2 regions of the Devosia sp. BK genome follow, and region 2 is predicted to be linked to the other one. Evidence: predicted binding sites of a transcription regulator. Region 2 holds the regulator's gene; the other holds the start of a gene.
The links. Region 2 encodes PhoB, which activates phosphate uptake and scavenging genes when phosphate is short. Its sites were predicted from a motif close to TGTCATNNANCTGTCAT; they were not measured.

Region 1 (15,273 bases), 1.3 Mb from region 2:
GTTGTCTCTTCATTGCGCTGGGCAATGGTCAGGGCAGGGTCGACTTCCGGCTCATGGTGTTCGGCCAGCAGCCCGGCATTGCCGAGCGCCGTCGCCACTGGACCATGTTCCTTGCCTTCGATCACCGAGACGATTGGCTTTTCGCCATTGCCCGGTCCGTTGCCGCCCATCACGAGCGTTCCGGTCGAAAGCCACGCGCCTGCACCCAGAAGAATCAGCAGCGCGAGCCCGTAGGAAAACAATGCACGCATAGAATAGTCGCCCCTTTTATTCCGCCGCGTCCTTGCGTTGCTCGGCTCGCGATAAAGTGATCAGTTCGTGCATATGGGTGCGCAAATAGCGTTCCGCAACATCCAATACTGCTCGACCGTAATTGATGACCCAGCAATCAGCCGGGCTGCAGTTTCCGTCAGCTTCGCCCTGTTCGAGCCGCTGGCGGTCCTTTGCAATTCGCTCCAGATGTTCTTCGGCGCGTTGCGCCACCAAGTTCTGCGGCAAGATGCTGACAAACCGTGCCAGTAGGAGAAACGGACTGCGAAAAACGTCTTCCCCGATCGGGCCGGACAGGTCTTCGGCAAAAGCCTCCCGCCCGGTGTCGGTGATGGAGTAGACCTTGCGCGCCGGCTTGCCGTCTTGCGGCACGATCTGGCTCGTCACGAGGCCATCCTCTTCGAGCTTGGCCAGTGCCGGATAGATCGACCCAAAACTGGCCTCGACGAAATAGGCGAACTCGCCTTCCGAGGCCATGCGGCGGATATCGTAGCCGGTGGCTTCGCCCTCATAGAGAACCGACAGGCAAAGCGTCCGCACGTTCATCAAGCACCCATCCTCCGGCCTATTCCGGTTCGATATATGCTCGGGCTATATATTGTCCAACCCCCTCACGGCAAGATTTACGAGGAGAGGCATCGCGCAGATCAGTTAAGCGTGTGTTGCATGTCCCCCAATGTTCCCCTGACAAAGTCTATAGGGACGGGACATTGCCGCAGTATTACGCAAGCAGCGTTCGCATTTTATCCGCTGCCCGCTGAGCAAGCTCTAGGCTCGCTGCAGCAACGAAATATGGATTGAGAAATCCCAGTGCGTGCTTGCCATAGCGCATGGGCGCGCCATCAAGTGTTACCACGGCGCCCCCGGCCGCTTCCAGTACCGCCTGACCAGCTGCGGTATCCCATTCGCAAGTTGGGGTAAAGCGTGGGTAAAGCTGCGCATCGCCACGCGCCAGCAAGCAGAATTTTAGCGACGATCCCACGGACACATCGCTCTCAACGTCGAAACTCTCGCAGAGCTGCTCCAGTGCTGCATGACCATGCGAGCGGCTGGCGACGATCCGCAAACGCGGCATAAAGCCGATGCTGATCGGCGCGCGCCCCGTCACGACGCCATCGACGATCTTCCCGGCCCAGGCGCCATCCGCGTCACCGACGAAAATTTCGCCCGTCACCGGCGCCAGCACCACGCCCATTGTCGGCTTGCCGTCTTCGACCAAGGCAATATTGACGGTGAATTCCCCGTTCCGCTTGATGAATTCCTTGGTCCCATCGAGCGGATCGACGACGAAATACCGGTCGCCCAGTTCGGGAATAATCCCTGCCGCGACGCTTTCTTCCCCGAGCACCGGCACCCCAGTGCCGGCCAAATGCGCAATGATGATCTTCTCGGCCGCCGCATCCGCCTCCGTCACCGGCGACCCGTCGGATTTTTTGACGGCATGGATCGGCCGCGCATAAACCTCGAGAATAACCTCTGCCGCCGCAATCGAAGCCGTAACGGCAAGATCGGTCAGGCTCTGAGACGAAGCGGGCAGGGGATCGGACATAAGTGACACTTGCGCAGGGAAATCCGCCGTTCTCTACGCCTCTCCCGCCGCCCTGACAATCTGGTCCCTGTATCCCAAGACCGGGAGCCACCACCTCTCCCTCTGGGGGAGAGGTCGACGCGCAGCGGCGGGTGAGGGGGCCTTAAACCCCTACCGCAGCAAACTCTGCCCGCCATCGATCCAAAGCGGCGACCCCGTAATGTGCCGCGACGCATCCGAAACCAAAAACAACACTGCCTCGGCCACATCCTCGGCCTTGCCCGGCTTGCCATCGGTAATCGGAATATCCCCCTTCGGAAATTTTACTGGAATCTCCGTCTTTTCCGTCCCACGCTGCTCGGTATTGTCGTCGATCTCGCTTTCGATCGCCCCTGGACAGATGGCATTCACCCGGATTTTCCGCGGTCCCAGTTCCAGCGCCAATTGCTGCGCCATTGCCACCTGCGCGGCCTTCGTCGCCGAATAGGCAGAAGCGCCCGGCGTCGTGAACGTTCGCGTCCCGTTGATCGACGAAATGATCACGATCGCCCCGCCACCCGCCGCTTCGAGCTTCGGGACTGCATGATGGATCGTCAGATAGGTCCCGCGCAGATTGACCGTTATCGTCTTGTCCCACTCATCGGGCGTAATATCCTCGATCGGCGCCCACACGCCATTGATCCCGGCATTGGCCACCACGATGTCGAGGCTGCCAAACTTTTCGACGACGGTCTCGATGGCCTTCTTCATGTCGCCATCGCTCGAAGTATCGCCCGGAATGCTGATTGCCGTGCCGCCCGCCGCCTCGATTTCTGCCGCAACCTTATCGATTTCTTCCTTGGTCCGGCTCAAGACAGCCACCTTCGCGCCCGCCTTGGCCAAGCGCAGCGCCGTTGCCTTGCCCAGTCCCGAACCGGCTCCCGTCACCAGCGCCGCCTTGTTGCTCAGATCGTTCATGGTTCTCTCCTGTTCGAAAGCCAGAACGCAAAAAAGGGCGCCAGGGTTGACCCCGACGCCCCAAACTCTCGTGACCCAACAGGCTTAGTGGCTCTGAAACGACCTAGACCGTTCGAACTCCCAACGCCCGTCACCACCCGGCTTGGCCGGGTGGTCCATCGCCAGGCAGCCTTAGTGGCCGCCGCGCGTCGTTTGATCCTGCTCGATAATGCCGTGGGTTAAGCTACCCGTCGCCGGATAAAGCGGAATAAGGCAGGCCTGCAGCGCGTGATAAATGTCGGGCTTGCCGACAAAGAGGTTCGAGGCTGGCGTCAGGTCCTCCGACAATTCGCTCAGCCACCCGCCGCGCGCATGGTCGATCACATGGTTCTCGGCATAGTCCCAGAGCTTGCGATACCAGATCTGGAAATAGTCCTCATTGTCATGCGCAGAAATGTAAGCCGCCGCGCCAATGGCTTCAGCCACCGGCCACCACAGCTTTTCGCGGATCGCCGGCTTGTCGTCCCAGTCGAGCGTGTAGAAAAACCCGCCATGCACCTTATCCCAGCCAAGGTCGATCGACCTCGTGAACAGATTGCGTGCCGCATCGGTCATCCAGCTATGCTGCTTCTGCCCCAGCACCCAGAGCTGATAAAGCAGCCGCGACCATTCGAGCCAATGCCCCGGCGTGGTGCCAGACGGGCGGAACATCTCGTTCTCGTGCTTATAGTTCTTGTCGACGCCCCAGTTCTCGTCGAAATGCTCGGCCACGCGATGCCCGAGCGGCACCGCATTGTCGCGGATAACGCGCTGCGCGATCCGCTCGGCCTTCCTGAGATAATCCTTGTTGCCCGTCGCCTCATATGCCGCCATCAGCGCTTCGGTCAGGTGCATGTTCGAATTCTGCCCGCGATAGCCCGGCACTTCGACCCAGTCCGCGCTAAACTCCTCGCGCACAGCCCCGGCCTTGTCGTCCCAGAAGCGCCGCTCGATCACCTCGGTCACGTCGGCAATCACCTTGTCGGCCAGCGGATGCCCAACCAGCTTGGCGCTCGACCCGGCCAGCAACACGAAGGCATGTCCATAGGCCTGCTTGACGCCGTCTTTCACACCATTGTCGTCAAGCGACCAGAAATAGCCCCCGCGCTCCGCATCGCGGTGCTTTTCCCAGAGATAAGTCATCCCGTGGTCGATGATTTCGTCGGACCCCGGCCGCCCGATCAGGCTTCCGACAACGGCGCAATGGATCATGCGCGTCGTCACATGGATTTGCCGCAAGCCATTCTCTTCGCCAATCGGAAAGCCTTCATCGTCGAGCTCGAAAAACCCACCCTTGGGATTGATCGACGCCGCTTCAAAAAAGTCGAACAGGTCATTGGCCTGCCGCATCAGGTACTGACGGTGAAAAGGCCGCTTTTGCCAGGGGCTGGCATTGGTGCGGGGCAGGGAAAGGGTCGGCTCGCTCATCATATCTCCCCTCCGGCCATCACTGCCGGACGTTTGCCACGCTTCTACCGACATCATCGCAACGTTGCAATTTTTCAGTGTGCGGTCTTCTTTCTGCTCACCCCAACCACCGTCCCTCCCTCGCCCCTTGCGGGAGAGGGACAGACTTTTCGCGTTCAGCGAAAAGTCAGGGTGAGGGGCTTCGAGCCGTCCTGCAGGGCAAATCATGCCACTGGCATGATTTGAGGAGAGAAGGCCATGAGAGCTACGCTCGAATGGCATCTTCCGCAGCGGGAGGGCCATCACCCCTTAGCATACCACCCCTCAACCCGCCTCACTTCCTCCGCCGACCCCAAGATCACCGGCACCCGCTGATGAATCCCCGTCGGCACAATATCCAAAATCCCTTGCGTCCCCGTCGTCGAAAGCCCACCAGCCCCTTCGACCAGCCAAGCCATCGGGTTCGCCTCATAGAGCAGCCGCAAGCGCCCGCCCTTGCTTACGGTCTCGCTATCGAGCGGATAAAGAAAAATCCCGCCGCGCATCAGGATGCGATGGATATCAGCCACCATCGACCCCACCCAGCGCATATTATAGCGCTTGCCGGCCGGTCCCGTTTCGCCCGCCACGCTTTCCTTCACGTAGCCTGTCGTCGCCGCATCCCAAAACCGCTCGCGCGCCGTATTGATCGCGAACTCGCCCGAAGCCTCAGGGACCTTCGCGGCCACCACCGTCTGTAGCCATTCGCCCGTGGCACTGAGCGTAAACACCGAGACGTCGCCCTTGATCCGGATGACCAAGCTCGTCGCCGGCCCATACGCCACATACCCCGCCGCCGCCTGGGCTCTGCCCTGCTGCAACAACCCACCCGCACTCGGCAGCACCGAAAAAATCGTGCCCACAGTGACATTCACATCGAGATTGGACGACCCATCGAGCGGATCGGTCGCCACGAGATAAGCGCCGCCATCCGCCAGATGCACGGCCTCATCCAGTTCCTCCGAAATCAACACAGCCACCGCCGCATTGCCCGTCAAATGCTTGAGCACAATGTCATTAGAAATGACATCGAGCGCCTTCTGCGCTTCGCCCTGCACATTGGTATGCCCCGCCAGCCCCGTCTGCCCGGCAATCGGCGCCTCCCGCAAAACCCCCGAAAGTTCCGCACTCGCCGCCGCCATGCTCAAAACCACCGAAGCCAGCGCCGCATCATCCGTCTCAGTCTCAAGCCATTGGGCAAGCGTGGTCATAGGCAACTCCATGTTTGGCCATCAATCTGGTCATTAGGACCAAACGAACAAGACCGACTTTGGGCTTATGAGGCAGGGAGCCACCACCTCTCCCTTTGGGGGAGAGGTCGACGCGAAGCGTCGGGTGAGGGGCCCTTACCCCTCCCGCGCCAAATCCCCCAGCAGCCCCGCCGCCACGCTCAGCCGCGACACCGTCGCCGCGCCGCCCGTCAGCTCCGTCACCGCCTTCACTGTTCGCGCGATCCCCGCATCGTGCTTGGCCCGCCACGCATCGATATCCCCCGCCGCCAACACGTCCGCTGTCAAATCCCGCACCGCGCGCATCAGGTTCGCTAGTGCCCGATCAAGGGCCATGCGGTCGAACCGATCGCTGAGCGCAATCGCGCGTCCTTCCTCGACGATACGGAAGAAATCGAATAGCCCCGCCACCCCGAAGAAGGCCCGTGCCGCCTCGTCATGTTCGACCCCGGCGCGCTCGGCGACCAGCACCACGTCGCTTGCAAAACTGAGCACCGGCATCTGCCCGATCCGCCGCGCCAGGTCCTCGGCGACCCCATGGCTGATCAGCCCATTGACCCGCGCCGAAAGCGCCTCGCGCTCCTTGGCCGGCAGCAGCGTGTCGACCTCGCTCCGCAGCGTTTCGACCCCGGCCTGATGCCGCCGCACGAGATCGGCCACATCGCTCCCTGCCACATTGCCATTGCGCAGGAACCACAGCGTTTCGCGCCGCAGCAACGCCTCGACCTGCGCATAAAGCGCCAGTTGCACGCTGCCCGGCACCACGGTGTCGAGCGCATCCACTGCGGAATTGAGCTCCGTCAGCCCATAGATATCGCGCACCGCCGCATAGGCCAGCGCCACATCCCCAGCACTCGCGCTCGTCCCCGCCGTCAGCTCCGACACATAAGCCGGCCCGCCGCGATTGATCATCGCATTGGCCAGCACTGTTGCGATCACCTCGCGCTTCAACCGGTGCCCCTCGACGGCCTCGGGATAGGCCTCGTGCAGCGTCTGCGGGAAGTAGCGGAACAATTCATTGGCAAGATAAGGCGCATCGACCGCCGTACCGGCCATCAGGTCGTCAAACAGCGACAGCTTGGCATAGGCAAGGATCACCGCCAGTTCCGGCCGCGTCAGCGCCTTGCCCTGCGCTGCCCGCGCATCGAGCACCGCATCGCTGGGCAGGTATTCCACCGCCCGATCCAGCCGACCACGTTCCTCCAGCGTCTCGATCAGCCCGCGATGATCCGGCAGTTCGGCCGTCCCTGCGCGCTCAGCCAGCGACAGCGCCAGGGTCTGCAGATAATTGTTCCGCAAACAGAGCGCCGCCACCTCATCGGTCATGGTCGCCAGAAATGCATTCCGCGCCTCTTCAGCCAGCGCGCCAGAAGCGACAACCGGCGCCAGCGCAATCTTGATATTGACCTCAAGGTCAGACGAATTCACGCCAGCCGAATTGTCGATGGCATCGGTATTGATCCGCCCGCCATTAAGCGCGAAAGCAATGCGCCCACGTTGCGTGACGCCGAGATTAGCCCCTTCGCCGATCACCTTGGCGCGCACTTCGCCCGCCGTTACGCGGATCGCGTCATTGGCGCGATCGCCCACCGCAGCATCGTCTTCTTCCGCCGCACGGATATAGGTGCCGATCCCGCCAAACCAGAGCAGGTCCACCTGCGCTGTCAAAATCGCGCGCATCACCTCGGCCGGCGTCGCCGTCGCTTTTTTCAGCCCAAGCAGCGCCTGCACCTCCTCGGTCAGCGCAATCACCTTGAGGCTGCGCGAGAAAACCCCGCCTCCAGCGGAAATCAGGCTCTTGTCATAATCCTGCCAGCTCGACCGGGGCAGGGTGAACAGCCGCTGCCTTTCGGCAAAACTTTTCGCCGCATCCGGCTTTGGATCAATGAAGATATCGCGGTGGTCGAACGCCGCCCTGAGCCGGATTTCCGGCGATAGCAACATGCCATTGCCAAAGACGTCCCCGCTCATATCGCCAACGCCAACGACGCTGAACGCCTCGCGCTGGATATCGCGGTTCATCTCGCGGAAGTGCCGCTTCACCGCCTCCCAGCCGCCCCGCGCGGTAATGCCCATCTTCTTGTGGTCGTACCCGACAGACCCGCCCGAGGCGAAGGCATCGCCGAGCCAGAAGCCGCGCCCCAAGGCGATGGCATTGGCCGTATCGGAAAAACTCGCCGTGCCCTTGTCGGCCGCGACGACGAGATAGGGATCGTCCCCATCCCGCCGCATCGTTTGGGCTGGCGGCACGACAGCGCCTTCGATCAGGTTGTCGGTGACATCGAGCAGCGCGCCGACGAAAATCTTGTAGCTCTCGGTCCCCTCGGCCATGAAAGCCTCGCGCGCCATGCCGGTCACGAGCCGCTTGGGCACGAACCCGCCCTTGGCGCCGACGGGCACGATCACTGCATTCTTGACCTGCTGCGCCTTGACCAGCCCCAGCACTTCGGTGCGGAAATCCTCCGGCCGGTCCGACCAGCGAATGCCCCCACGCGCAATGGCGCCAAAGCGCAGATGCACGCCCTCGACACGCGGCGAATAGACCGAAATCTCGCGATAAGGCCGCGGCGCCACCATGCCGGCGACGGCGGCGGAATCGAACTTGATCGCCAGTGCCGGCCGCCTTGCGCCAGCCTCGTCGCGCTGGAACGCATTGGTCCGCAGCGAAGCATCCATCAGGTTCAAAAACCGCCGGATGATCGTGTCCTCGTCCAGCGAACTTGTCGCCTCGAGCTGCGCCGCGATTGTGTCGCGCGCCGCCGCCTCTGCCATGCCGCGGCTTTCGAGCTTCGGATCGTGCAGCGCCGCAAAGAGCGTCACTAGCGCCTTGGCCGCCTCCGCCTGTGTCACCAGCACCTGCGCGATATAGCGCTGCGAATAGGAGATCCCGATCTGCCGCAGATAGCGCGACAGCGCGCGCAACAGCGCCGCCTCGGTCCAGTCGAGACCCGCCTGCGTCACGAGCGCATTGATCTGGTCGCTTTCCGCCAGCCCCGCCCAGACCGCAAGCAGTCCCTCCTCGATCGCCTTGCCCCGCAAGGCGACATTGAGTTCGCCGCCCGAAGCCGGCGCCAAAACCATGTCGTGGATGAAGCGTTCGACCCCATCACGCGGCACCACGGTATAGGTCCGCTCGTCGATCACCTTGAACCCAAAGTGCTCGAGCATGGGCACGCGATCGCTCAGCGCAATCGCCCCGCCCTTGGAATAGAATTTGAGGCCCAGCGCCCCTTCCGCGCCTTCGCGCGTCCTGAGCTTCAAGCCAATCTGCCCCTCGGCCAGTGCCCGCAAGGCGGCGATATCGGCCAGCGCATCCTCGGCCGTATTGCGCGACTGATAGGCCTGCGAAAAGGCCGAGCGATAGTCGCTGATCTCGGCCGGCTCTGTTGCCTGCGCCTGCAAGAGGTCAGAAAAATCCTGCGTCAGCGCCTCGACCCGCGCTTCGAGCACCGTGCGCGTCGGCTTCGGCGTCGGCCCGCTCAGCCGTCCGATGATCACATGCAGCCGAACAAGCTCGCCCTCGGGAAAATGTGGATAATAGGCCGAAACGCGCCCGTCATAGACTTCGGCAAGATAGCGCGTAATCCGCGCCCGCACGTCCCCGTCATAGCGATCGCGCGGCACGAAAACCAATATCGAGACGAAATTGTCGAAGCGGTCTATACGCGGCAAGACGCGCACGCGCGGTCGGTCATAAAGCCCCGCAATCGCCTCGGCGAATTCCGCCAGCTGCGCGATATCGATCTGAAACATTTCGTCGCGCGGATAAGAATCGAGCGCGCTGAGCAGCGCCCGGCCGGCATGGCCCAGCGGATCGAGCCCGCTCTTGCGCATCACCTCGGCAATCTTGCGCCGGATGATCGGCACCTCGGTATGCGGCGTCGCCAGCGCCTGCGCCGTAAAGAGCCCGACAATGCGCAATTCCCCGCGCACCGCGCCGTCGGCGCCGTAAATCTTGACCCCCACATAGTCCATGTGCTGCCGCCGATGCACGCGCGAGCGCACATTGGCCTTGGTCACCAGCAGCGGTTCGGCGGTCTGCAAAAACGCCACGAGTTCGGGCGTTGAATCCACATAAACCTGCCCATTGCGCAGAACTTTCAGGCTCTCATCGCGCCAGAGCCCCAGCCCGGTCCCGGCCATGGGCACCAGTTCCGCGCCCTCGAGCCGGTATTCCTGCACGCCCAAAAACGTAAAGTTATGCTCGGCCAGCCATTCGAGAAACCGCGCGGGCTCATCGCGCAGCGCCGGCTTGACGCCATTGAGCCCGGTCATTGCCTGCCGCACCCGGTCGAGCATAGCTCGCCAATCGACGACCGCTCGCGATACATCGGTCAGCGTCGCCCGGATTTCCTCCTTGAGCGCCGCAAGATCCGCCACCGGTTCACTCAAGATATGCAGCACGCTGATCGCCGCACCCCCGATCTCGACCACCTGCGCCTGGTTCACATGCACGACGGGGTGGGCAAAAAGCCGGATCGTCCCGCCCATCGCCCGCAAGGCGGCAAGCGTGGAATCGACGATAAACGGCATATCGGGCGAGATCACATCGATCGCGAGCAGTTCGCCCGGCGCCGTCGGTGGCGTCATCTGGATGCGCGTTTCCTGCAGCGGACCGAAAATCGCCGCCGCATGGCTCCGCTTCAATCCGGCCAGGAAAGTGTCCGGCGTTTGCCGCGCCAGGTCGTCGGGATCGGTCGCCTTGATCGCCGCCACCAGGAACCGGTCAAGGCTCGCATCGCCCTGTGCCAGTGCCCTTGCAGCCTCGATAAAGCTCCAGATCCGCTCGTCCGACATACGCCGCTCCTACCGTTATTCGCGCCCACTCTATCAGCCAAAGTGAGTCTGTCTGCCTTCCTGCGTCACGCATCGGACAGGAGCGTGACGGTAGACTCTTTTCATCAAACCGTCACAACGAGGCAAAGCGTTTCCACCGCAGGCCTTCCGGCATACGGTTTACAGCTTGTTAATCTCGATTAGTCTGGTAGTCTTTGGGCCATAGCTCGTGAGGCCGCCATGACCAACGTCCAGCTCTACGTCTCCTACGCCGCTCTCGCCGCCGCCCTCATCCTCGGCTTCGTCGTCACCGCCCACGGCGGCCCGCTCTTCTTGTAATTAGAACTTTCGCCATTTACGGCGTCATTCCCGCGAAAGCGGGAATCCATTGCAAAAATCAGTGCACGCTCGCCGGCGTCACCGGGGTGCCCTCGCTGCCAATCTTCGGCCCTTCCCAAAACACTACATAAAGCAGCTCCTCGCCGCCCGCATCGGTGATTTCGATGGTCCGTGGCAGCTTGGTTTCGCCCCCTTGCCCCGCCAGTCGCTCGATGATCGCCTTACCCATTTCCGCCGCCTGCGTTTCCGCGGCGTCGAGATCGGCGAGTTCGCTGCCCGCTTCGTCGCGGATCAGTTCCTCATCGGTGCGATAGTGGAAAAAGTAACGTGGCAAGACCGCCTCCTCAGCGCCGGCACTGGAGGAAAACATCTCGCCTCCAGCGCGGTTCAACCTGAATCGGGAAAACGCTGTCAGTGTGGCACTTTGGACCGCTTCAGTCCAATTCCGTCAACGCATGATAATCGTGCCGCTGCCAGAGCAGCGGCTGCCGGTCCTCATGCGTCTCGACATCGACGATCGCGCCCGCAAACAGCACATGCGTCCCCGTCGCGATCGAGCCGATCACTTCGCAATCGAGCACCGTCATCGCCCCGTCGAGCTGCGGATGTCCCGATGGCCATTGGTGCCATGTCCCAAGCGTAAACCGCTCCGCCTGCGCCACCTTGCCGGCAAAGGCATTGGCAATCTCGTCCTGTCCCGCTGCCAGCATCGACAGCGAAAACCCACCGGTCTTGGCGATCAAATCCGCCAGCCGGCTCATGATGTCGATCGAAATCAGAATAGCCGGCGGCGTCGCCGAAAGCGACATCACCGCCGTCACCGTGCGCCCAACCCGCTCCTCGCCCCGCCGCGCCGTCACCACCGAGACACTCGCCGCCATCGACGCCATGGCGCTCCGGAACTCGGCCGAACCCACCACCGGCCGTCGCGTCGGCCGCAGCGTCATGCTCTCAGGCAATTCAAAATCAGGCATCACGCTACTCGAAAGTGTCGATGGTTGCGGGGTCACTCGATTTCACCGCGTCATTCCCGCGAAAGCGGGAATCCCTTTTGGTAAGCGAGACCCCCACTTTCGCGGGGATGACGCTGCGTACGGGTGTCAGCCCAAATTCGCTTCCGCAAACTCATAGTTCGCGAGCTTGTCGAGGAAGTTCGTCACATAATCCGGGCGACGATTGCGGAAGTCGACATAGTAGGAGTGTTCCCAAACATCGAGGCCCAGCAGCGGCTTGCCTTCGCCAGTCGCGAGCGGGTTCGAGCCATTCGCCGTCTTGGTCGCTTTGAGCTTGCCGTCATTGCCGAGCACGAGCCAGGCCCAGCCCGAACCGAACTGCGTGGTCGCCGCGGTCTTGAACGCGTCCTTGAACGCATCGACCGACCCGAAGTCTTGCGTGATCTTGGCTTCGAGCTTGCCCGGCAGTTTGCCGCCGGTGGGGGAAAGCGCGTTCCAGAAGTGGATGTGGTTCCAGTGCTGGCCGGCATTGTTGAAAACAGGCGCGAGGTCTGCCTTGTCCTTGGCAAAGAGCACGATTTCTTCGAGGCTCTTGCCCTGCAGATCCGGGTTCTTTTCCACAAAGCCGTTGAGCGCGGTCACATAGGCCTGGTGGTGCTTGCCGTGGTGCAGTTCCAGCGTTTCCTGGCTCATGCCGGCATTGGCAAGGGCATTGGTCGAATAGGGCAGGGTGGGCAGTTCGAAGGCCATTTGAGGCTCCTTTTGCATTGTGCATCGGGAAAATCGAAGCACCTCGCTTGAGGTTCCTTCCGGCCCGGCTTGCCATCTGCGGCTAACCGGACTATTTTCCAAGCAATGACTTTGAAAACCCTTCCGCCCAATATGTCAAGTTCAGACTTGGAAAATCCGGCCTGGTCCCCCCGCAGCCCGCGCGAGCGTGTGCTGATGGCGCTAAAAATGCGCTCGGGCCTGTCGTCCGGCGCCATCGGCCAGGAATTGGGGATCACCGGTGAGGCCGCGCGCCAGCAATTGCTGCGCCTCGCCCAGGAAGGCCTCGTCGAAGCCATGGCCTCCTCGACCGGCGTCGGACGCCCGACCCAGCTCTGGTCCCTGACCCCAGCCGCCCAGTCGCGCTTCCCCGATACCCACGCGGCGCTCACCGTCCAGCTTCTCGAACTCGTCGAAACCACCCTCGGCCCCAACGCGCTCGATGCCGTCATCACCGCCCGCGAAACCCTCACCCGCGAGGCCTACGAAGCCGCCGTCGCCGATAAAACCGACCTCAAATCCCGCACCGCCGCGCTCGTCGATCTCCGCACACGCGAAGGCTATATGGCCGAGTGGCGCGAAGAGCCCGATGGCTCGCTCCTCCTCATCGAAAACCATTGCCCGATCTGCGCCGCCGCCACTGCCTGCCAGGGCTTTTGCCGCGCTGAGCTCGATGTCTTCCGCTCGATTCTCGGCCCCGAAGCCCAGATCGAGCGCGAGGAACATATCGTCAGCGGTGGCCGCCGCTGCTCCTATCGCATCACGTCCGAGACCGTCTCATGACCGATCCCCGCCCACCCGCCGGCACGCGCCTTCACCGCATCGGCTGGGATACGCCCGAGGGGCTCGACGAAGCCATGATCGCCCGCGTGGTCGTGAGCTTTTATGCCGCCGCCCGCCGCGATCCGGTCATCGGCCCTGTCTTTAATCGCGTCATCCCCGAAGCCCACTGGCCTGCCCATATCGCAACGATCACCGATTTCTGGAGCTCCATGCTCCTCGGCACCGGCAAATATGGCGGCCGGCCCATGCCCAAGCACATGGCCATCCCCGAACTCAGCGATGCCCATTTCATGCGCTGGCTCCGCCTCTTCCGCGAAACCGTCGACGCCCTCTGCCCGCCCGACATCGCCGCCCTTTTCACCGAGCGCTCCGAACGCATCGGCAACTCCTTCCGCATGAACATCGCCATGCGCCGCGGCGAAGACATCACCCATATGGGCCCGCTCAAACGCGAAGCCGACACGGCCGTCTGGAAGCCTGAATAGGTCTATCCACCGCCGTGAACCCGCCCTGATCTCGCGAGATTTTCCCGCGGCAGCAGACTGACAACCCGCAAATGAAACCGAGGATGGTTTCAGGAACATCGCCATGTGCGCTCCGTTGGCCCTGCAGCCAATCAGGAGACTTGTCCATGTTTATGCGTGTCGACCGTCTGATCACCGAATTGCCTCCGCCGAAAAAACAGGACCCCAATGCTGCCGCAGCGCTTCAGGAATTGCTCGGCGGCAAATATGGGGAGCTGTCGACGCTGGGGAACTACATGTTCCAAAGCTTCAATTTCCGCAGCAAGGACAAGCTGAGGCCGTTTTACAGCCTCGTTGCCTCGATCACTGCCGAAGAACTCGCCCATGTCGAACTCGTCAGCAATGGCGTTGCCATGCTCAACAATGGCCCCGACAAGCGCGGTGGCGATAAGGGCGATGGTGGCGATATCAGCAAGTCGCCCTTCGAAGCTATGCAGGACATCCGCCTCGCCTCGGCGTTTCTGTCCAATGGCGGCGGTGCAACCCCGGTCAACGCCAATGGCGTCTCGTGGAACAACGACTTCATCACGACGACCGGCAATGTCATCTTCGATCTCCTCCACAATTTCCATCTCGAATGCGGCGCGCGTCTTCACAAGCTGCGCGTTTATGAGACGCTGAGCGCCGACGATGCCACCGGCCGCGAAGTCTGTGGCTATCTCCTGGTCCGTGGCTCAGTCCACGCCCATTCCTATGCGCTGGCCCTGAAGAAACTGACCGGCGTCGAAATCGAGAAAATGCTGCCCACGCCCAACATTCCGCTCTCCAAAATTCCGGAATGCCAGAAATACCTCGACGAGGGCTCGCACCGCCGGCTCTACACCTGGAGCCAGGACGACTATAAGGAAATCTCGGGCATCTGGTCCAACGATGAAGTCGCGCTGCCGACCGATCCGCCGGGGCCGCTGGAAGTGGTCGAAGGCATGCCGGAAGGCGGCAAGATGCAGCAGCTTGTCGGCGTCCCCTCCGCCTTCACGCCAGATTATGCGCCCGAAGAGTTCTTCGAAATCGCATCCAAGCTTTACAAAGCCTCGCGCTAATTCGCTTTGGGCCCTGCTCACCAGCGCAGGGCCTTTCTAACCGCGCGGAACATCCCGCAGGGCCCCGCGTTTTCCGCCTGTTCTCAGGAGGTCGCAAATGGCAGGTCGTCCCTATTGGAAGGGCTTTTTGAAGCTCTCTCTCGTCACCTGTCCGATCACCCTTACCCCCGCGACCACCGAGGGCGAAAAGGTTCGGTTCCACACCCTCAATCGCAAGACCAATTCCCGCATTTACACGCGCTATGTCGATGCCGTTTCCGGCAAAACGGTCGAGCGCGATGATCAGGTGCGCGGTTTTGAAAAAGGCGAGGACGATTATGTCGTGCTCGAAGAAGACGATCTCGATGCCGTGCAACTCGACAGCACCAAGACGATCGACATCCAGGAATTCGCGCCTGAGGACACGATCGAATGGACGTATTTCGATACGCCCTATTTTCTCGTGCCCGATGCCGAAATCAGCGAGGAAGCCTTCAGCGTCATACGCCAGGCCATGGCCAATAAAGGCGTGGTCGGTATTTCCCGTCTCGTCATCGGCGGCCGCGAACGCGCGGTCATGCTCCAGCCCTGGGAAGAAGGCATCGTCCTCTGGACGCTGCGTTTCGGCGACGAAGTGCGCGATGAAGATGAATATTGGGAAAA
Region 2 (15,273 bases):
ATGCCGAAAATGAAGGCGACAACGGGGGAAAACCCAAGGACGACGCCCACCCCGGTCAGCAGCAATCCGCAACTCACGACCTGAATAACGCCCAGCCCAAAGATCTGCTTGCGCAGCGCCCAGAGCTTGCTGGGCTCCATTTCGAGCCCGATGATGAAGAGGAACATCACGACGCCAAGCTCGGCCAATTGCAGCACCGAGGCAGGATCGCGGATCAACCCGATGCCCGATGGCCCAAGCAAAAGCCCAGCCGCCAGGTAGCCCAAAACGGACCCAAGCCCGATCCGGCGAAAGATTGGCACGGCAATGACACCGGCCGCCAGCAAGGCAACGATGGGGAAAAGGTCGATCCCGTGGTGTGCCGCCTCTGCGGCCTGCGCCACTGCTTCACCCGCCATGATTCTATTCCCCCAAAGGCACGTTTAGGGGAGACACTTGTGCCGCAGGCCATGCGCCGTCAAGGCGGCTACACGCAGACGAGCCACGCGCGAACGAAACTAGCTCGATGCCTCGACGCCAGTCGGCGCCGTGCCGTCCGGCGGCTCCAGCCGCTCCTGCTTGCGCTTTTCGTTGCCGTCCTCGGCCTCTTCCTTCTGCTCGTGGATCGCCTGCGCAGCATTGGCAAGCACCACCTCACGTTCGCTCATATAGCGCGTGCGCCGCACCGGCCGCTTGGGCTTGACCGGCTTGCTCGGCAGCGCATGCGTCAGGATGGACGTCGCAATCAACAGGGTCGGAACGGCGACAAGCCCACCTACCGGTCCCCAGGCCCAAAGCCAGAAGGTGATCGAGAGAAAGATAATGAAGGGATTGAGCGTCATCGTGCGGCCGATGAAGTGCGGCGTCACGATCTGCCCCTCGATGAAGTTGATGCCCATATAGCAAAGCGCCGGCATCAGGATGTGCTGCAACTCGGTTTGCGTGCCGAGACCGACCGCGAGAAGGATCAGGATCATCGTGCCCTGTCCCACATAGGGGATATAGTTCAGCACCGCGGCAAGCGCGCCCCAGAGGATCGGCGATGGCATTCCGATCAGCCACATCACGGTCGTCACAGCAATGCCGACGCAGGCATTGATGAACGTTATGGAGAGGAGGAACCGGCTGACCTTGGCCTCGACGTCTCGGAACACATGGGCCGTGCGCCACCGCATCCGCCGCGTCACGCAAAGTGCCAGCACCGAGATGCGGATATGGTCGCGTGTCGCAACAAAGAAATAGAGACTCGCGAGAAAAATCAGGATTTGGGCCAGGATCGCCGGCGCTAGCATGGCAACACTCGCCATGGCACTTCCATCCTCGACATTGACGCTCATCCCCGCACCACCACCGAAGATCTCGGTGATCTGCGTCTGCAGCCCTGAAAGGCTTTCGATCGGCTCCTTGAGATTAGCCAACTGGCCCTGCAGCTTGTCCCAGATGAGCGGCGCCCGTGCCACCCATTCACTCAGCGGCAATGCAAAGAGCACGATGCCCGACGCAATGATTGTAAGCAGCAATAGCACGACGACGGCGGCCGACAGCGCCGGCGGAATGCCGATGGCTTCTAGTCGATCCGCAACCGGCCCAAACATCAGACCCATGACTATCGCGAGGGTAACCGGCGCAAGAAAAACCTGCCCAGCCTGCAGCACGAATAGGAGCACGACGACGCCAATCGCCACCACCGCGAGTCGCGCGGCATTATTGAGCACGCGCTCGAATTGGCTTTCGTCCATGTCTTCGCCTGCAGGCCCTCTGCTCATGATCTCTTTCTGGGTGCTGGAAATTATGCACCTACAACGTCACGCTCCCCCCGTTGTTCCAGATAGTCGACCATTGCCGTTCCGCCAGCTAATGTCCCCTTGTTTTCGCTTCGCTTTCAGGGACAGACCATGCCGCGCAAGATCATCATCGACACCGATCCAGGTCAGGACGACGCCGTCGCCATTCTCCTCGCGCTGGCCTCCCCGGAGGATTTCGAAGTCGTGGGCGTCGTCGCCGTCGCCGGCAATGTCGGCCTTCACCACAACGCCACCAATGCCCGCAAGATTGTCGAACTCGCCGGCCGCCCCGATGTCCCCGTCTATGCCGGCTGCTCCCGCCCGATGCGCCGCAGCCTCGTCACCGCTGAGCACGTTCACGGCGACACCGGTCTCAACGGCCCCGACCTTCCAGCCCCCACGATCGAGCTCCAGCCCCAGCACGGCGTCGATTACATCATCGATGCACTGATGAGCGCCGAGCCCAAATCGATCACCCTTTGCACACTCGGGCCCCTGACCAATATCGCCATGGCTCTAGTGAAAGAGCCGCGCATCGCCGAGCGCATCGCCGAACTCGTCATGATGGGCGGCGCCTATTTCGAAGTCGGCAACATCACCCCGGCGGCCGAATTCAACATCTATGTAGACCCCGACGCCGCCGATATCGTCTTCCGCAGCGGCATCAAGCTCACCGTCCTCCCGCTCGACGTCACGCACCAGATGCAGTCCACCCCGGCCCGCCTTAATGCCATCAAGGCAATCGGCAACAAATCCGCCCAGGCCGTTTATGAAATGCTGACCTTCTCCGAAGGGTTCGATCTCAAGAAATACGGCTGGGAAGGCGCGCCCCTCCACGACCCCACCGTCATCGCTTACCTCATCGACCCCACCATCTTCGAAGGCCGCGAGTGCAACGTGACCATCGAAACGACAAGCGAACTCACGATCGGCATGACCGTCACCGACTACTGGCACGTCACCGACAAACCCAAAAACGCCACCTACATCCGCTCCGGCAAAGCCGATCGCTTCTACGATCTGCTGACCGAGCGGCTGGCGCGACTGCCGTAACTTCCCCAATCCGTCCCTCCCCCTGCCAGGGGGAGGTTAGGTGGGGGTCAGCCGCACCTCCCGCGTCATCCCGATATTCTCCAAAAATACCGCATCGTGGCTGATGACCAGCAGCGCGCCATCATAGGCCCGCAGCCCTGCTTCGATCTTCTCGATTGCCTCGACATCCAGATGGTTTGTCGGTTCATCGAGTACCAGCAGCATCGGCGGCGTCTTGCCGCCGAGCGCCGCCGCGAGCCCGGCCCGCAGCATCTCGCCACCGCTCAGCGTGCCCGCCAGCTGCAGCGCCGCATCGGCCCGGAACCCGAACGCCGCCAGCACCGACCGGCAATCATTCTCCGAACTCTCGGGATTGAGCCTTCGAAAATTCTCGACAATGCTCTCCTGCCGATCCAGCAGCCCCACCTGCTGGTCGAGCAGCGCCATTGGCCCGCCAAGCTCCACCGACCCGGTAAAAGGCGTCAATTCCCCGGTCAGCATTTTGATCAGCGTCGTCTTGCCCGAACCATTTGGCCCCACCACGGCCACCCTCTCCGGCCCGATGATCTCAAGATCCACACTGCGGATCACCGGCGCCTCAGGCTCATAACCTCCGCTCAGCCCCTTTGCCCGCAACACCACCTTGCCCTGCGGCAGATTGCTTGGCGCCAGCTTCACCGAGAACGGCGTCAAAACCTCAATCTTCGCGCGCGCCGCTGCGGCCTGTTCCTGCGCCGCGCCGGCCATTTTCTCGGCCAGCGTGTCGAGACCACCGGCCGTCTCCTCTGCCCGACGCTTCAGGCCGCCCATCATGATTTTCGGCATATCGCCCTTGGCCGCCTTTCGGCGTCCGCCGGCATCGCGCTGCGCCTGCTTCTCCCGCGCCTCCTGCGCCTTGCGCGCGACATCCCGCACTTGCCGCTCGGCCACATCGCGATCCCGCTCAGCGACCTGCAGCTCCAGCGCCTTGCGCTCGCGATAGTGCCTCCACCCGCCGCCATAGGTCTTGGCGCCAAGGCTTGTCAGCTCAACAATCGCATCAACTTCCTCAAGTAAGCCACGATCGTGACTCACGACCACCGCCGCACCGCGCCAACCTTTCAGCAAGCCGGCGACCGCCTCTCGCCCGTCGACATCGAGATTATTCGTCGGCTCATCGAGAAGGATCAGGTCCGGCTCGGCAAAAACCAAAGCCGCCAGCGCCGCCCGCGTCCGCTGCCCACCCGACAGCGTCGAGAGCGGCGTTTCCGCCGTCACCGGCAGACCCAACTGCGCCAACGCCGCCTCGAGCCGCGCCTCGAGCGTCCAATCGACCTCGGCCAGTTCATCCACATCGGCAGAACCGCTGACCGCCTTGGCCAGCAAAGCCAGCGCCGCGCGCACCCCGAAGATATCGGCGATAGTCTCGCCTTCGCGCGGCTGCACCTGCTGGCGCAAAACGCCCAGACGCCCGGTACCGCTGATCGTGCCGGAGCTGGGCGTCAGTTCGCCCGCGATCAACCGCAGCAGCGTGGTCTTGCCCACACCATTGTGCCCCACAAGGCCTGTGCGGCCCGGGCCAAAGGTCAGATCGAGATCAGAAAAAAGTTTGTGGCCGTCAGGGCCGGTATAGGACAGGTTCGCAATCGTTACGGAAACGGGCATGGACAAGATGTTCTCCAAGAGCAAGGCAGGTCGGCATTGCAGTGGAGAAGCGTTCCATTCGGCACCATCCGGTCGAGTTACGATGCCCATAAGATAGCGCGGCCAGCGCGGGCGTCAACCGCCCCACTGGTCAAGCCCCGGGCGCGGGAGTAGTGTCCGGCATCATTTGCCGGACTGCCCCATGGACCTCTTCACGCTCGCCGCCTTCACCCTTGCCTATGCCATTGCCGTGCTCGTGCCTGGCCCCGGCGTTGCGGCCGTCGTTGCACGGGCCCTGGGCGGCGGTTTCAAGGGCGCCTTCCCCATGGTCCTAGGGATTCTGGCCGGCGATCTCGTCTATTTCGTCTTCGCCGTCTTCGGCCTTGCGGCCATCGCTACCTGGTTTGGCCCGGTCTTCGTCATCATCCGCTGGGCCGGCGCCGCCTATCTTCTTTACATCGCGTACAAATTCTGGACCGCCAAACCCGGCGCCGAGCAGATGAAGCCCAAGAGCGAAGCCCCGCTCAAAACCTTCCTCGCCGGCTTCTCGCTCACCATGGGCAATCCCAAGACCATCGTCTTTTACCTTGCCATCCTGCCGACGGTGATCCCGCTCGATCAGATGAACCCCATCGCCTTCATCGAGCTCACCGCCATCGTCGTCGTGGTTCTGCTGATGATCGGCTGCGGCTATGCCTGGCTCGCCTCAGCCGCCCGCGACATGTTCCGCAGCGAAAAGGCTCTGGGCCGTCTTAACAAGACCGCCGGCGCCATGATGGCCGCCGCCGCCGGCCTCGTCGTCATGCAGCATTAAGGGCCGGCTAACCATTTCTTGCCATGGTTTCTCCATGGCCAGTATCAGCACCATCTCCCAGATGTCGCGCTATGAGCAGATGAAGTACTACCGCGAGAAGCGCACCGCCGCTCTCGCGCAGGTCCAATCCATGAGCAGCCAGGCCACCGGATTGATGACCGTAAAGCTCAGCGAATCTCAGGGCATGGGCAATCTTGCCGCCAAGATCGCCTACCAGCGTGGCGTCAAGAAAACCGCCTAGACAGCTTCCTGCGTTCTCATCACCCTGCGCAACAGCGGCGACAATTCCGCCGGCGGCTTCTGCTCGATCCGGCGATAAATCCGCCCGTCCTTGCTGCGCACGGCATACCCCAGCGAGACAAGCGCCCGCCGCAACAGCGCATGATCGCCAAAACTCGCCCAGCGATTGAGCAGCGCCGTCATCTCCGCGTCCGAATAGGTCCGCCCCGCTTCGATCCGGCTCCACAGAGCCCAAAGGCAAAGCGGTTGCAGGCTGTTCTTGGCCGGCCAGCGCATCAATACCCCAGCGCCATCGAAATGCCGGGCCACCCGTTCGATCAAGTCATGATCGACCGGCTCGGGCCGAGGCGCCTCGCTCTGCCGCTCCTCCTGCGCCCGAAAATGCTGATAGTTTCGATACCCTGCCGACTTGCTCAGAAGATTGAGCATCTCGACATGGCTCGGCGGCGCCTCGCGCTTGGCAAGACCGTCCCGCAAGGCGCGGGCAAATGAAGACAGATCCGAAATAGTGAGTGCGTGAATTTCGCGCGACATGACACATCCTTGCTGAACATGCCTCAACCGCATGGGGCGGCTCGATGGTCACCGACTTTCGACGAGGCACAAGGTGTCGTCGAATTCTATTTGAACGCAGGTTTAGCTTCCCTCGTGGGGACGGCGACGCCTCGGTGAACTGCAGACCGTTCCGCAAATTAGCGCGCTCGGGAAAAGGACACAAGCCTGTCCTCTTCCCCCTTTGACAGCGGCCCCGACCCTGCTAAGAGGCACGCAACGCGCCTATAGCTCAATTGGTTAGAGCCGACCGCTCATAACGGTCTGGTTGGGGGTTCAAGTCCCTCTGGGCGCACCACATTTTCATTCCCGCCCGAAGCGAAACGACCGGACACAAGGCCCGGTCGATGACGTTCACTAGCTCTACTGGTGTCAATCAGCCTTAGCGGCGCCCAAACACGCGGTCGGCGATGCGCGTATTGCGGCCGGCGGCCATGCCCGGGATCAGCAGCGCATCGATCAGCCACCAGAGGCCGACGAGGAACCACAGGAAGCCGAGAAATCCGAAGGACACCAGCGTCAAAAGGAACACCACGGCCGAGAACCCGAACATCATCAGGCCGCTGATCGGCCTGCCGAGATAAAACCGGTGCACGCCGACATAGCCCAGGAAAAACCAGAGCACATAGGCCACGACCAGCGATTTCTTCTCGATATCATACTGGGCCGAAACGCGATCATAGGTCATTGCAGTCCTCCATTCGCAACGAAAATGGGAAGTCCTCGCCGTTGTGCAAGATGCCGCCCGATATTCCGTTGCCGCAGACGCCAATTCGCCTGTCCGTTCAACTGCCTAAACCCAGATCCGCTTGCCGCGTTCCCCAGCCCCTTCCCTTCCCGCGCCATTCATGTCACCTCAGGCCAATTCACCAGTGAGGCCCCCATGCGCGACGGCGACATCATTCATGGCCTGGCGCGCGGCCTCGCCGTCATCGAGTGCTTCGACGAAGCCCATACGCGCATGTCGATCACCGAAGTCGCGGCCCGCACGAGCCTCGAACGCGCCACGGCCCGCCGCTGCCTCCTGACCCTCGTCCACCTCGGCTACGCCACCTATGACGGAAAATTCTTCCAGCTGACGCCGCGCGTCCTCAACCTTGGCCATTTCTACCTTGCGGCCAATACCTTGCCGCAGATGATTCAGCCCTTCCTCGAAGAACTCTCGGTCGCGACCGGCGAGAGCACCTCCGCCGCCGTACTCGACGGCACCGACATTCTCTACGTCGCACGCGCCTCGACCCGCCACGTCATGTCGATCAATCTCGGCCCCGGCGCGCGCCTACCCGCTTATTGCACGTCGATGGGCCGCATTCTCCTCGCCGCCCTGCCGCTCGACGAAGCCGCGACCATTCTCGATCGCTCGCGCCTCATGGCCTATACCAGCCGCACCAAGGCCGACCTTCCATCGATCACGACGGAACTCGCGGTCGTCGCCGCTCAGGGTTTTGCTGTCATCGACCAGGAACTCGAACTCGGTCTCTGCTCGATAGCCGTGCCGCTCTACAATTCGTCCGGCAAAGTCATAGCCGCGGTGAATATCGGCGCCCAAACCGCCCGCGCCTCGACGTCGCGCATGATCGCAAGCTTCCTGCCCCTCATGCGCAAGATACAGTCCGATCTTCGGCCGCTCCTGCGCTGACCCTTGGTCAACTGTCACAATTCCCGGCTAAGATTGGGATCAGCGCCTCGGTGAGAACCTTGCAGGCCGAGTCACAAAACAGCGTCACAAAAGCTGTCACAAAACCGATATTGTCGGGTTTCACCTTTAAAAACATCGGTTTGCACTGTCACAAACCAGTCACCCCAATGCAATAAAACCGTCGCTGGGCGACAATATGGTCTGCCGCGTCACAGGACGGCCGCAAGCATGGCTGGCCATGTCTAAGAACCGAATTTCCGAAAGGGAACTTTCATGAAGACCGCACTTTTCGCAAGCGCCGCCGTTATCGCACTCGCCGCCTTCGGCACCACCGGTGCTTTCGCCCAGTCGCGCGACACCATCCAGATCGCCGGCTCGTCGACGGTTCTGCCCTTCGCTTCGATCGTTGCTGAAGAATTCAGCGCCGCCTTCCCTGAATTCAAGACCCCGGTTGTCGGCTCCGGCGGCACCGGTGGCGGCCTCAAGCAGTTCTGCGAAGGCGTTGGTGAAAACACCATCGACATCGCCAATGCTTCGCGCCAGATCAAGGATGCGGAACGTGAAGTCTGCACCACCAACGGCGTGACCGACATCCGCGAAGTCCAGTTCGGCTTCGACGGCATCGTCTTCGCCTCCGCCGCTTCGGGCGCTGATTTCGCCCTCACCCCGCTCCAGGTTTACAAGGCCATTGCCGCCAAGGTCGTCGTTGACGGCGCTCTCGTCGATAACCCCTACAAGACCTGGAACGAAATCGACGCGTCGCTCCCGAACCAGCCGATCTCGCTCGCTATCCCAGCGTCGAACCACGGCACCCGTGAAGTCTTCCAGGAAAAGGTCGTGACCGCAGGCTTCAAGGAAGCTGGCGCTCCAGAAGGTCTTTCCGAAGACGAAATCAAGGCCGCTGAAACCACCTTCCGTCAGGACGTCGTCATCGAAATCTCGGGCGACTACACCGAGACCCTGGCTCGCCTGAACTCGGACCCGAACACCGTCGGCGTCTTCGGTCTCTCGTTCTACGAACAGAACACCGACTCGCTCAAGGTTGCGACCGTGAACGGCGTCACCCCCTCCAAGGAAACCGTTGCTGACGGCGAATACCCCGTCTCGCGCCCGCTGTTCTTCTACGTCAAGGGCCAGCACATCGGCACCATCCCGGGCATCGAAGACTACGTTCAGTTCTTCCTCTCCGAAGGCGTTTCGGGCGAAGGCGGCATCCTTGAAGCTGCTGGCCTGATCCCGCAGCCGGCTGACAAGACTGCTGAAGTCCTCGCTTCTTTCGAAGCTGGCGCTGCTCAGTAAGAGACCATTGCGGGCCGCACCTTCCCGGTGCGGCCCGTTCTTTCGTTTTCCCGCGGGAGCGCATCGATGAATGCTCTGGTCGTAGCCGGCGTACTGCTCGTCATCCTAGGCATATCCTATCAGACCGGCTGGTCGAGGAGCCGCAACCTCGTCACGACCAATGGCGTGACCGTTCACTCCCGCCCGCAATATCACGGCACCTTCACCGCCCTTTGGGCCATGCTGCCCGCGCTTGCAGTCGTGCTGCTCTGGGCCTGGTTCGGCGGCGATATCACCCGCAATTACACTGTCTCTCTGATCCCAACCGACACAGTAATGTCGCTCGATCAGATGGGCCTCAACAATGCCATCAACCGCGTCAATTCCCTGGCCTCCGGCTATGGCGTCACCGGTGAACTGGCCCCATACGAACAGGCCGCCGGCGATGCGCTGCGCTCGTTCAATTTCATCACCTTTGCCGGTTCGCTGATCCTGGCCATCGTGGCGGGCGGCGCAGGCCTCCTCTATGCCCGCTCCCAGATCACGGCGCGCCTCCGCGCTCGCAATCAGGTTGAGCGCGCGGTCAATATCCTGCTCCTCGCCTGCTCGGCTGTTGCCATTCTGACCACGGTCGGCATCGTCGCCTCGCTCGTTACCGAAGCGTTCAAGTTCTTCACCTTCATCAACCCCATCGACTTCTTCTTCGGCACTGTCTGGGCCCCCAACAATGCTGGCGGCACCAATCACGGTCAGTATGGCCTCCTGCCGCTGCTGTCGGGCACGCTGATGATCACGGCCATCGCCATGCTGGTCGCCGTTCCGGTCGGCCTGATGGCTGCCATCTATCTCAGCCAATATGCCCCAAAATCGCTCCGCGCCGTCGCCAAGCCCCTGATCGAAATCCTCGCCGGTATTCCGACAATCGTCTTCGGCTTCTTCGCCCTCGTCACGGTCGGTCCCTTCCTCCGCGATGTCGGCAATGCGATCGGCCTCCAGGTCAGCGCCACTTCGGCGCTCACGGCGGGCGTGGTCATGGGCATCATGATCATCCCCTTTGTCTCGTCCCTTTCCGATGACATCCTCAACCAGGTGCCGCGCACCCTGCGCGATGGTGCCTATGGCCTTGGCGCGACGCAGTCCGAGACGATCCGCAACGTCCTCTTGCCCGCCGCCCTTCCCGGCATCGTCGGCGCCTTCCTTCTCGCCGTCAGCCGCGCCATCGGCGAAACCATGATCGTGGTGCTTGCGGCCGGTAACGCGCCCATCCTTCGCGGCAATCCGCTCGAGCCCGTCTCGACCATCACAGTCTCGATCGTCAACCAGCTCACCGGCGATACCGATTTCACCGGCCCGCAGTCCCTGGTCGGCTTTGCTCTGGGCCTGACGCTCTTCGTCGTGACCCTCTGCCTCAACATCTTCGCGCTCTACATCGTGCGCCGCTTCCGGGAGCAGTACGAATAAAATGGCTACCGATATTCAGACGTCCTCCAGCGCCAGCGCCGATCGCCGCAAGCTTGTCCGGTCCGGCCTCCGCCGCCGTCACCTGAATGAGCAAATCTTCCGCGGCCTTGGCATCGCCGCCATCGCTCTTGCCCTTGGCTTCGTGGCCCTGCTGTTCGTCGATGTGTTCCGCAAGGGCATCCCGGCCTTCATCCAGTCCAACGTCCACCTGGCCGTCACCTATGATCCGGCTGTGATCGACGTTGGCCCGGCCCCTGCCCGTGCCGATTTCGCCTCGGAAGCCGAGTTCAATGCGGCAAGCCTCAAGTGGCAGCGCGAAGTGGCGCTCCTCAACTGGAACACCATTGTCGAAGCCTCGCTTCGCAAGGCGCTACCGGAAGGCTACGACATTACGAGCCGCGAACTACTCGCGATCCCCGAGACCAATGCCCGCCACGCCATTCGCGAAAAGTTCGTCAGCGATCCCTCGCTCCTCGGCCAGACCGTCGAAGTCGACGTGCTCGCCTCGGCCAATACGGCCAATTGGGTGAAGGGCAATATCGATCGCTCGCTCGGTGATACCCAACAGCAGCTTTCGGCGCCAACCCGTGGCCTGATCGACATCTTCGAAGAAAACGGCACCATCACCAATGGTTTTGCTTGGTCGATCTTCACCAATGTCGATAGCCGCTCGGCGCCTGCGTCCGCTGGTCTCCTCGGCGCCTTTGTCGGCACGCTCTGGATGATGCTGATCGTTGTCGTCCTCGCCGTTCCGATCGGCGTTGCCGCGGCCATCTATCTCGAAGAGTTCGCGCCAAAATCGCGCCTCACCGATCTCATCGAGGTCAACATCAACAACCTCGCGGCCGTCCCCTCGATCGTCTTCGGCCTCCTCGGCGCCGCGGTGTTCATCAACTGGTTCCACCTGCCGATCTCCGCCCCGCTCGTTGGCGGCCTGGTGCTGACGCTGATGACCCTTCCCACCATCATCATCGCCACCCGTGGCGCGCTGATGGGCGTTTCCCCGGCCCTCCGCCAGGCAGCGCTCGGCATGGGTGCCTCGAAAACGCAGATGGTGTTCCACCACGTCCTGCCGGTGACCTTCCCCTCGATCCTGACGGCTACCATTCTCGGCGTCGCCCATGCCCTCGGTGAAACCGCCCCACTGCTGCTCATCGGCATGAAGGCCTTCGTTGCGTCGGTCCCCGCAACCCCGCTCGATCAGGCCGCCGCCCTTCCCGTCCAGATCTATCTCTGGCAGGGCAATGAAAACCGCAATTTCTTCGAGCCCCGCACCGCAGCCGCCATCATGGTGCTGCTTGGGGTAATGATCCTGCTCAACGGCGTGGCGATCTATCTCCGCTCCCGCCTTGAAAAGCGCGCTTAAGGAGTGTGATCCAAATGGATATGCTTGCCGGCAAGGTAAAGAAGACCTCCCAGAACCTGGACTCCGCTATGAACCCGACTGACGTGCTTGACCGCCCTATCCGCCTGACCGCCCGCGACGTCACCGTCCACTATGGCGCCAAGCAAGCCCTGCACGGCATTTCGATCGACATTCCTGACCGCGCCGTCACCGCCTTCATCGGGCCATCGGGCTGCGGCAAGTCGACCTTCCTGCGCTGCATCAATCGCATGAACGACACCATCGAAGGCGCCAAGGTCGGCGGCACTATCAAGCTCGATGGCGAGGACATCTATGCCCAGGATCTGGACGTGGTCGAACTGCGCGCCCGCATCGGCATGGTCTTCCAGAAGCCCAATCCCTTCCCCAAGTCGATCTACGACAACGTCGCCTATGGCCCGCGCATCCATGGCCTCGCCCGTAACAAGACCGATCTCGACGAAATCGTCGTGTCATCGCTCCGCAAGGCCGGCCTCTTCGAAGAAGTGAAGGATCGTCTGGCCGAGCCCGGCACCGGCCTCTCCGGCGGCCAGCAACAGCGTCTTTGCATCGCGCGCGCCATCGCCGTTGGCCCCGAAGTGATCCTGATGGACGAGCCCTGCTCGGCCCTCGACCCGATCGCCACCGCCGTCATCGAAGAGCTGATCGACGAACTGCGCGAAAACTACACCATCGTCATCGTGACCCACTCGATGCAGCAGGCCGCCCGCGTCAGCCAGCGCACCGCCTTCTTCCATCTGGGCAATCTGATCGAACAGGGTCAGACCGAAGACATCTTCACCAATCCGGTGAACAAGCAGACCCAGGACTACATCATGGGCCGCATCGGCTGATCGCGGAACGAGGAGCCAACATCATGCCCACCAATAACAGCACGTCCGACCACATCGTCTCGTCCTTCACCGACGAGCTCAACACCCTGGCCCAGACCATTGCCGAAATGGGCGGCCAGGTCGAAGTCGCCATCGAGAACGGCACCAAGGCCCTTCTCAAGCTCGATCGCGAGCTGGCCGACCTCACCATCATCGCCGACCAGCGCATCGACGACATGCAGCGCAAGATCGACGAAATGGCCGTCTCCCTGATCGCCCGCCGCCAGCCGATGGCGAGCGACCTGAGATCGGTCATCACCGCCGTTCACGTCGCCAACGATCTCGAACGCGTCGGCGACATGGCCAAGCAACTGGCTCGCCGTTCGCTGAAACTCGAAGGCATCAACCTGCAGCCGACCTTCTACAATGGCGTCAAGAACATGACCGCCCTTGTCCTCCGTCAGCTCAAGGACTCCCTCGACGCCTATGCCAATCGCGATGCGGCAGCCGCCGTCGAAGTCTGCAACCGCGACGACGAAGTCGACGCCATGCACACCTCGCTCTTCCGCGAACTCTTGACCTACATGCTGGAAGATCCGCGCAACATCACCACCTGCACGCATCTCCTCTTCTGCGCCAAAAACCTCGAGCGCATCGGCGACCACGCGACCAACATCGCCGAACGCGCCTACTACCTGCAAACCGGCAAGCAACTCACGGCCGACGTCCAGGAACTGCACCGCACGCAGATCAAAGCGTAAACCCTTCCTTCCCCTCCCCCTCTTTCAGGGGGAGGCCGGGTGGGGGTAAACCACAAGAACCATGACTTTCGGCCAGACGTTGAGGCCGATCGATGGAGCACGCCTATGCCCGCGACCATTCTCGTTGTCGAAGACGAGGGCGATATCGCCATCCTCTTGCGCTATAATCTCGAAGCCGAAGGCTTTCGCGTCGTCACCGCCGAAACCGGCGACGAAGCCCAGCTCGCCATTCAGGACAAGCTGCCGGATCTGATCCTGCTCGATTGGATGCTGCCCGAGATTTCAGGCATCGAACTCTGCCGGCGTCTCCGCGCCCGCGAAGAAACCCAGCGCATCCCCATCATTATGCTCACCGCTCGCGGCGAAGAAGAAGAGCGCGTTCGCGGCCTTTCGACCGGCGCCGACGACTATGTCGTAAAGCCCTTCTCGGTCCCCGAACTGGTCGCCCGCATCCACGCCCTCCTCCGTCGCGCCAATCCGAACCTCGTGACGGCAGCGCTCAAGGTCGGCGATCTCGAACTCGACCGTACCACCCATCGCGTCCGCCGCTCCACCCGCGACGTGCACTTGGGCCCGACCGAATACCGCCTCCTCGAATATCTCATGCGCCATCCCGGCCGCGTCTATTCGCGCGAGCAGCTTCTCGATGGCGTCTGGGGCAATGACGTCTATGTCGATGAGCGCACCGTCGACGTCCATATCGGCCGCCTCCGCCGCGCCATCAATCGCGGCCGCGAAAGCGATCCGATCCGCACTGTCCGCGGCGCCGGCTACGCCTTCGACGAGCGCTTCGGCCAGCCAGCCTAGGCTGCAGCGCTCTTGACTGACTCGGCCTGATGCACGCTCACGCGATTGCGGCCGCTTGACTTGGCCGCATAAAGCGCCGCGTCCGCCTTCGAAAACGCCTGCCGCGGCTCCGCGCCTGCTTCATATTCGGCAATGCCGAAGCTCGCCGTAATCCGCAGATCGCCCGGCATATTGGCATGCCGCAGGTCACTGAATTTCTTGCGCAGCCGATCAGCCTCGATCATCGCCACCGCGATCGACCCGCCCGGCACCAGCACGGCAAATTCCTCGCCACCCAGACGCCCGGTCTGATAACCGCTCAAGCGCAACAGCTCGGCAAAGGCGCACAGCGCCTTGTCGCCCGCCGAATGGCCGAACCGGTCATTGATCGATTTGAAATGATCGATATCGCAGAAAATCACGCTGCCACCGGTCTTGCCGGCGACGCTCGCCAATTGATGAAACGCCTGGTGGTTCAAAAGCCCCGTGAGGCTGTCGAGCTCCGAGCGCCGCCGATAAGCCACGATGACGCCATTGATGATCCGCGCGAGCGTCAAAAGAATAGCTACAGCCGACAGCAATGCCGAGAGCATGAGCGTCGCCCGCTCGATATCGCCCGCACGAATGACCGCATAGGCGACGTCCGGCCCGTAGATGAACGGATAGGTCACCGCCCTGAAAATGAAGATGGCGAACAGCCCGCCGACCACCCCGATCAGGCCGTGATCGATAAAGCTGCGCGTCGGCAACTTGGCCAGCCGATAGATGCCGTCCCAAAGCGCCAGCGCACAAGCGATCTGAAACACCGGCGTCCGATAGCTGAACGGCACATCGGCCAGCTTCAGCGATACAGCTGCAAGAGTGAACACAGCCACAGCGCCATAGAGCCACCAGTTCCGGCTCCGCTGCCCAAGCGCCGCGCGAATGGCCTCGCCAAAGCAGATATAGGCCAGTGGCGTCAGCACGGCGACGGCATTGGAGCTTACGGTCTCAAATTGTGCATTGGCCAGAAAAACGGTCTCGATCGTCGCGATTACAGCGGTCGCGACAAGCCATGCCAAAGAAGGCATGCGTCGCATGCCGAGGAAAACGCAGACGCAAAGGATTGCCAGAATGGCAAAACCCGAC

Region 1: the regulator PhoB is predicted to act here: its motif matches at 10,345-10,361, upstream of DevBK_RS09110 (NAD-glutamate dehydrogenase).

What each region holds. Positions count from the first base shown of each region.
Region 1 is NZ_JAIMBX010000001.1:1,861,050-1,876,322, reverse strand. Features, by position in the region: gene DevBK_RS09140 (efflux RND transporter periplasmic adaptor subunit) at 1-251, opposite strand, end outside; gene DevBK_RS09135 (PadR family transcriptional regulator) at 268-816, opposite strand; gene cysQ (3'(2'),5'-bisphosphate nucleotidase CysQ) at 992-1,819, opposite strand; gene DevBK_RS09125 (SDR family NAD(P)-dependent oxidoreductase) at 1,970-2,755, opposite strand; gene DevBK_RS09120 (AGE family epimerase/isomerase) at 2,927-4,201, opposite strand; gene DevBK_RS09115 (class 1 fructose-bisphosphatase) at 4,483-5,430, opposite strand; gene DevBK_RS09110 (NAD-glutamate dehydrogenase) at 5,566-10,245, opposite strand; gene DevBK_RS09105 (DUF6894 family protein) at 10,622-10,933, opposite strand; gene DevBK_RS09100 (flavin reductase family protein) at 10,998-11,537, opposite strand; gene DevBK_RS09095 (superoxide dismutase) at 11,664-12,266, opposite strand; gene DevBK_RS09090 (helix-turn-helix transcriptional regulator) at 12,462-13,067, shown strand; gene DevBK_RS09085 (group III truncated hemoglobin) at 13,064-13,552, shown strand; gene DevBK_RS09080 (manganese catalase family protein) at 13,699-14,631, shown strand; gene DevBK_RS09075 (Ku protein) at 14,729-15,273, shown strand, end outside.
Region 2 is NZ_JAIMBX010000001.1:593,617-608,889, reverse strand. Features, by position in the region: gene DevBK_RS02960 (monovalent cation:proton antiporter-2 (CPA2) family protein) at 1-398, opposite strand, end outside; gene DevBK_RS02955 (AI-2E family transporter) at 498-1,745, opposite strand; gene DevBK_RS02950 (nucleoside hydrolase) at 1,875-2,816, shown strand; gene DevBK_RS02945 (ABC-F family ATP-binding cassette domain-containing protein) at 2,853-4,439, opposite strand; gene DevBK_RS02940 (LysE family translocator) at 4,621-5,232, shown strand; gene DevBK_RS02935 (hypothetical protein) at 5,267-5,473, shown strand; gene DevBK_RS02930 (DUF2087 domain-containing protein) at 5,470-6,006, opposite strand; tRNA gene DevBK_RS02925 (tRNA-Ile) at 6,246-6,322, shown strand; gene DevBK_RS02920 (TM2 domain-containing protein) at 6,407-6,712, opposite strand; gene DevBK_RS02915 (IclR family transcriptional regulator C-terminal domain-containing protein) at 6,908-7,663, shown strand; gene DevBK_RS02910 (substrate-binding domain-containing protein) at 7,937-8,962, shown strand; gene pstC (phosphate ABC transporter permease subunit PstC) at 9,029-10,402, shown strand; gene pstA (phosphate ABC transporter permease PstA) at 10,404-11,768, shown strand; gene pstB (phosphate ABC transporter ATP-binding protein PstB) at 11,837-12,619, shown strand; gene phoU (phosphate signaling complex protein PhoU) at 12,643-13,359, shown strand; gene phoB (phosphate regulon transcriptional regulator PhoB) at 13,465-14,166, shown strand; gene DevBK_RS02880 (GGDEF domain-containing protein) at 14,163-15,273, opposite strand, start outside.